2 regions of the Arthrobacter sp. 147(2020) genome follow, and region 2 is predicted to be linked to the other one. Evidence: riboswitches for the same ligand, from Rfam matches in the RefSeq annotation. Region 2 holds a riboswitch; the other holds the start of a gene.

Region 1 (3,392 bases), on a different contig from region 2:
GCCGGAGCGGCCTCCAGTACCCCACCCCGCAGTGGAAGGAGCCCCGCCAGGGTCAGCGCAAGCGTGGACTTGCCACCTCCGTTGGGTCCGACGATACCGAGGGACGACCCCGCCTGCAGCTCGACGTCGACGTCGTCGAGCACCACCGGGCCACGCTTGGTCCGCGCCACCGAAAGCCCACGGGCAGCCAGCAGGGGGTCCCCCGGGGATGGCAGCAGGCCGGGCACAGCTGGCTGGTGGCCCGGGATCCAGACCCCAGCCTCCGCCAGCCGCGCGCGGGTTCGGGTATCCGTCAGCACAGTGTCCGGCGGGCCGTCGGCGAGGATACCGCCGTCGGCCGCCAGCACCACCACCCGGTCCACCACATCCGCCCAGACCGCTACCCGGTGTTCCACCACCACGAAAGTGGCGCCGGTTCGCTCCAGGACACGGACGACTGCGTCGCGTACCTCCAGGACCCCCTCCGGGTCGAGGTTTGCTGTCGGTTCATCCAGCAGCAATAGCCCAGGCTGCATGGCCAGCACCGCGGCGAGCGCGAGGCGCTGCTTTTGCCCGCCCGAGAGCGCCGTTGTCGACCGGTCCAGGGGGACGTCCAACCCGACGTCGTCGAGCGCTTGCCGGACCCGCTCCCAGATTTCCGCCCGGGGGACGGACTGGTTCTCGGCTCCGAACGCCACCTCGTCGCCCACCCGGGCAAGGACTATCTGCGTGTCAGGGTCCTGCAGCACCAGCCCCGCACGTCCCCGGACCCGACCGGGCGGGCTTCCGTCGAGGGTGAGGGAACCGTGTTCCTCCCCCTGGCCGTCGTCGCCGAGCACACCCGCCAGGCCGTGCAGTAGGGTGGACTTCCCGGAACCGGAGGCACCGAGCAGCAACACCCGTTCCCCTGGCTGAACCACCAGATCAATGTCCTGGACCGCTGGTCTCTTACGCCCGGCGTGCCGCCAGCTCCAGCCGCGGGCGGCGATGCTGACGGCTGCCCGCTCCCTCGTGTGCTCGGCCATACCGGTTAGACGTCAGCCGTTCGACCGGCGGCGAAAGCGGACAGCACGCCGGTCTTCGCAAGCCCCCGGACGGCCAGCCACGAGAGAAGGCCCGCGATCACCACACCGGAGATGGATGCGAAGACCACGTACATGAGCTGCCATTCGAAGGCCCAGAGGGCGTTGTAGAGGATGTTCTCGCTGATTGCCAGGGCCAGCCCCGCACCCAGTCCTGCGAGCAGCGCCACCCCGAGGTTCCATTTGCGGTACAGGAAGAGCAGGAAGATCAATTCTGCGCCGAGGCCCTGGATGGCGCCGGACAGCAGGGTGGTCAGGCCAAACTGGGTGCCGAGCAGCGCTGAGACAGCTGCCGCCAGTACCTCACAGTAGATGGCCGCGCCGGGTTTCCTGATGATGAGACCGCCGAGAACCCCGGCGATCAGCCACCCACCGGTATACAGTCCGGCCAGGGGCGGGAACGCGCTGGTGATCGCCGAGATCCCCGTGTAACCGGCGGACCAGGCGAAGAAGACCACCCCGACGGCAACGGCGACCACCGATGCGACGACGATATCGACCACCCGCCACTGATAGGTGGGGCGGTACGTGGGGGTGCTCTGGGTTCGTGCCTGTGATGAAGCCATAATGAATTCCTCCTGAGGTACAGGAGGGGAGGGTACCTGGGGCCCGCAGCAATGCCACTGGCCGGGCACCCTGAGATACTCGACTCCCTTCGCCGGTACTAGCCGGATCAGGTTCGAGGGTCTGCGGTAGTCCGCACTCTCAGCGCCCGCTCATCATCTGAGCGGCGCTCCCCTGTCGTATGTTTAGCAGTTTCAACTCTACACCTGAGCCGAACGCGTCAACCAAAACCGGGCGGACCCCAGCAGTGGATGCGTCGTTGTCTGCTGAGGGAAACGCTAGGCTAGGAAAAAGAGCCACCATCGAAGGAGACACCCATGAATCAGCTTATGAAACTGCTCGGCGTTGCGCTGAGCCTCGGGGCCGGAATTGTCGGCGCCAAGCTAGTGGATTTCATCTGGCACAAGACCACCGGCAAGGCGACGCCGAAGGACGAGGATGCCCTTGAGAACAGCCTGCGCTCCGCCATCGCTTTCGCCCTGATTTCCGGTGCGGTCCGCGCGGTCCTCCAGGTCCTGACAAACCGCACCACGCAGAAGGCGGCCCTCCGGTTCGCGAAGACCCGCGACCTGACGTAAACCGCAGTTCTTTACGTCTCGTCGGGGCGCTCGGTCGGATTCCGGCCGGGCGCCCTTTTGTTGGCCGCCTTCTCCACGATCTCGTCGAGCTCGTCCATGCTGAGCAGGTCCCGCCGCAGGTGCTTGGTGCGGTAGCCCGCCCGTCCCACCATATGCGCCGAAACGGGGACGGTCAGGAGCATGAAAATCCAGCACACCAACAGCACGGGCAGCAGTATCCAGCTGCGCAGCTGGAGCGCCATGGCCAGCAGGAACAGCAGCAGCCCCAGTACCTGGGGTTTGGTGGCCGCATGCATCCTGGTCAGCAGGTCGGGAAACCGAAGCAGCCCGACGCCGGCAGCGACGGACATGAGAGCGCCGCCGATCAGGAACACGGCGGTGAGTGCGTCAATCACTGTCTCGTTCATGTCCTATTTCCTGTCCGTCACGAAGCGCGCCACGGTTACCGAGCCGATAAACCCGATCACCGAGATGGCCACGAGGAGCACCACATTGTCCAGGTGCCGGTTGACCGCCATGTCCATCGCGAGTGCCCCACCGATGGTGGCGAGCAGCACGTCGATGGCAAGCACCCGGTCCAGGATCGAGGGACCCCTTGCGATGCGGTACAGGGCGCACAGGGCGGCCAGGATGAGCAGCCCCGCGGCGATGAAGATGGCGACAACCATCATGTGCTGGCCCCTTCCTGGCGGGAGTCGTTCTCTTCGTCGAACCGTTGCTCGGTTTGGAGCAGCGCCAGGTCGTCCCGCGTTCCCATGATCTTGATCAGCCAGGCCTCCGTGGTCCGGACGTCGGAGCGGATCTTCGCCGCGTCCTCGGGGGTGGCGACGTTCAGGCAGTGCAGATACAGGGTGGAGGTGGAGCGGTCCACTTCAATCACCAGCGAGCCGGGGATGAGGGACAGGGCGTGCCCGGTGGTGGTGACCAGCAGATCCGACTGGCTGCGCAGTTGCACGGCGACGACGGCGTTCACGAGGTGCGGCCCGCGGGTCAACGAAAGCCAGAACACCTCAAAGCTGGCGATCACGAGCTTATAGATGAACCGGACCGCGAACGGCACGGCGTAGAGCACGTTGAACCGCCCGCTGAGCTCTACCGGCGGCAGGTACAGCAGGTTCGCGACGGCGTAGGCGATCAGGCCGCCGAAGATGAGGTTGCCCGGGCTGAAGTCCTGCCAGAGTGCACCCCA
Region 2 (3,392 bases):
CTCCGCGCCTGGTCCAGTGCTTCCGGCCAGCGCGTGGCAGTTGGCGCGCCCACCAGCACCGCCAGCTCGGGCAGGTTCGGTGTCACCAGGCTCACCGTCTCCACCAGGTCCCGCATGGATGCTTCAGCCGAGCCAGCCAATAGTCTGTCGCCGCTGGTGGCGATCATGACGGGATCAAGCACCACCAGCTGTGGGTGAACCCGCAGAAGCCACTCATGGACAACTTCGATGGTGGCCGCGTCGCCGAGCATCCCGATCTTCACGGCGTCGATGGTCACGTCGTCACTCACTGCATCCAGCTGATCACGCAGAAACCCGGCCGGTGGGGTGTGCACCGAGCGGACGCCCCTCGTGTTCTGCGCGACAAGCGCTGTGACGACAGCCATCCCGTAACCGCCCATCGCGGCAATACTCTTCAGATCGGCATGAATGCCCGCCCCGCCCGTGGGATCCGTTCCGGCGATGCTGAGAATGCGGGGGATCCGGCGGAGGGCCAGCGGTTCTAGGAGCGCCATTGGCCAGCCAATTCCCTTGCCGCTGCCTCCGGATCGGCCGACGCGCAGACGGCTGAGACGACGGCGACCCCTGAAGCCCGGGCGTCGCGGAGCGGCCGCACATCTGATACCCCAATCCCGCCTATTGCCACACACGGCAAAGAGCTTCCGGACGCCAGAGCCCCGAATCCTTCGATTCCCAAAGGCTCTGGATGATCGGCTTTGGTGGCCGTCGCATGGATGGCACCGACCCCCAGATAGTCCACTGTCCCAGCTGGCAGATTGTGGGCGGTCCCTATTTCGCTGGCAGTAGCAGCGCTGAGGCCCACGATCGCACCCGGTCCGACGATTGACCGCACCAACTGGACGGGCAGGTCGGATTGACCAACGTGCACCCCGGCCACCTGCGCCCCGCGGACACGAGCAGCCAGAAAGACATCAACACGGTCATCGACCAGCACAGGGACAGTCGATCCGACCGCTTCGGCAACTGCGAGAAGTAACTGGAGCAGTGTCTTGGTCGACGCGTTCTTGTCGCGCACCTGAACCATTGTCGCGCCGCCGGCCACCCCCGCTGCAACAACCTCAGCTACCGGCGTCGGTTGGCACAAGCCAGTGTCAGTCACCAGGTAGAGGGATAGATGCTCCCGAAGAGTCACGGAGTCGTTCCATCGACTCATCGCGCGCTGTCCGATACGCTCACCGCGCGGAGATTCAAACCCCTTGCGACGTCCTCGGGGGTGACGGCCGCCAGCCGGTCGAGGAATTCGATGGCGAAGCTTCCTGGCCCGTGCGCCCGCGCAGCCGCTTGCTCCGCAGCAACTGTGTACACGCCGGTGGCCGCAGTGGCCGCGAGGACAGCGTCGTCGGTCAGGGAGGCGAAGGCAGCCATGACGGCCCCCAGCGCGCAGCCGCCGCCCGTCACCTTCGTCAGCAGGGCATTCCCGTTCGCTACGACGACGGCATCCCCCTCCGGGCCAACCACGAAATCGTGGGCGCCTGAAATGGCCACCGCCGACGACGTCGACTGCGCGAGTGCCCGGGCCGCGTCCCGGGCATCCAGCGGATCGTCGGTGGAATCGACTCCGCGGCCGCCGGAGCCAGCACCCGCCAGCGCGAGGATCTCGGAGGCATTCCCCCGGATAATCCGCGGGTTTCGTGCGGTCAGCGCGTCGGCAAGCTCAGTTCGGACAGAGAGGAATCCGACGGCCACGGGGTCCAGCACCCACGGCGTTCCGGCGGCATTCGCGGCAACCACGGCTTCGGTCATCGCCGTCTGCTGGTCCCTGTGGGGGGTCCCCAGATTGATAAGGATCCCCGACGCGACGGAGGCGAACTGGCTGGCTTCCGCAGGAACATCCACCATGGCGGGCGCAGCACCCACGGCGAGAAGAACGTTGGCAGTGAAGTTGGTCACCACGGCGTTGGTCAGACACTGGACCAACGGAGATTCTTTCCTCAGCTCGGCGAGGAGTTGGGCACAATCAGATGATGCATGACGAACAGTCATCCACGACATCCCTTCGCTAGTTCGAACTAGATCAGGTTCAACGGGTGTAGATTCTCAGCTGCTCCTGATGAGCAGCACCCCGTGCCATGGTCACCACCCTAACCGCTCCGCCCCGAACCTCCACAAATTCCCCTCCTGGCCTATCAGGTAGCGGTGCGGCCTGCTCCGTGGTTACTGTATGGGGAGCGACACGGGGTGCCGGTTTGATGCTGGCTGAGATGACACCCGTTGAACCTGATCCAGTTCGAACTGGCGAAGGGATGTCCATCAGGCCTTTTGGTCGGTTCATGCGTCTTTTCGCCCCAATTTCACACAATGTCAGATGGGGTAATCCATGCAACTCACCGAACAAATTGTCCTGGTTACCGGTGGCGGTCGGGGCCTGGGCCGCAGCATCGTCGAGGCATTCTCGGCTGAAGGCTCCCGCGTAGTCATCAACTACCGGACCAGCGCAGACCGGGCCCACGAGCTCGCCGCCCAGATCGGTCCGGCACGGGCGTGGGCTGGAGCCGCGGATGTGACTGACCCTTTGCAGGTCGGCGACCTGCTCGAACGGGCGCGCGAGCACTTCGGAGCCCCAGTCACCACTGTGGTGAACAACGCGCTGGCATCATTCACTTTCAATGGCGACGCGCGCTCCACCGCAGCGGAGATCAGTTGGGATGAGTTCAGCTCCCAGTTCGCTGGCAGCGTCAGGGCCGGGATCAACACCACACAGGCAGCACTTCCGGGAATGCGCCAGCATCAATTCGGGCGCATCATCAACATCGGCACTAACCTGTTCCAGAACCCTGTGGTGCCGTATCACGACTACACCGCGGCGAAGGCGGCCCTGCTATCGCTGACCCGAACCTTGGCGAAAGACCTCGGGCCCCAGAACATCACAGTCAATATGGTCTCCGGGGGCCTGCTGCGCACCACTGACGCCAGCGCCGCGACCCCTGAGGAGGTCTTCGATTTCATCGCAGCATCAACACCGCTGGGGCGGGTGACCACGCCGCAGGAGTTCGCCGCCGCTGTTCTCTTCTTCGCCTCGCCCTGGGCCCGATCCGTGACCGGACAGAATCTGGTGGTTGATGGCGGGCTGGTCATGGATTGACCACTGCCCTGCTCAGTCCTGGTTCCTCGGTGCCCGGTCAGGCGTCAGTCGGCCGGCCTAGGCGGCGCGGGGGAAGATGCGGTCGAGTTCCTGCAGCTCCGTTTCTGACGGCACCCAGCACACGGCTTGGGCATTCTGCTCGATCTGTTCCGGTTTGGTGGCGCCGGCGATGACCGAGGCGACTGACGGCTGGGCGGCCAGCCAGGAGAAAGCCACCTGCAGCTCGGTCAGGTCCCGGGCCCTCGCGAAAGCTCCGAAGTCGGCGAGCTGGTCCCAGTCGGCGCCGTCC

Evidence for each region. A riboswitch is a leader RNA that binds a small molecule or an ion and turns the genes downstream of it on or off. The one in region 2 is predicted to bind thiamine pyrophosphate.
Region 1: another riboswitch for thiamine pyrophosphate. It lies ahead of HMI58_RS05765 (ECF transporter S component); the one in region 2 lies ahead of thiM (hydroxyethylthiazole kinase).

What each region holds. Positions count from the first base shown of each region.
Region 1 is NZ_JABFOM010000005.1:103,080-106,471, reverse strand. It holds gene HMI58_RS05770 (ATP-binding cassette domain-containing protein) at 1-1,004, opposite strand, end outside; gene HMI58_RS05765 (ECF transporter S component) at 1,010-1,627, opposite strand; TPP riboswitch at 1,695-1,811, opposite strand; gene HMI58_RS05760 (DUF4235 domain-containing protein) at 1,943-2,203, shown strand; gene mnhG (monovalent cation/H(+) antiporter subunit G) at 2,215-2,610, opposite strand; gene HMI58_RS05750 (monovalent cation/H+ antiporter complex subunit F) at 2,614-2,874, opposite strand; gene HMI58_RS05745 (Na+/H+ antiporter subunit E) at 2,871-3,392, opposite strand, start outside.
Region 2 is NZ_JABFOM010000014.1:69,847-73,238, reverse strand. It holds gene thiD (bifunctional hydroxymethylpyrimidine kinase/phosphomethylpyrimidine kinase) at 1-515, opposite strand, end outside; gene thiE (thiamine phosphate synthase) at 503-1,153, opposite strand; gene thiM (hydroxyethylthiazole kinase) at 1,171-2,004, opposite strand; TPP riboswitch at 1,996-2,096, opposite strand; TPP riboswitch at 2,186-2,282, shown strand; gene HMI58_RS10960 (3-oxoacyl-ACP reductase) at 2,339-3,103, shown strand; gene HMI58_RS10955 (aldo/keto reductase) at 3,161-3,392, opposite strand, start outside.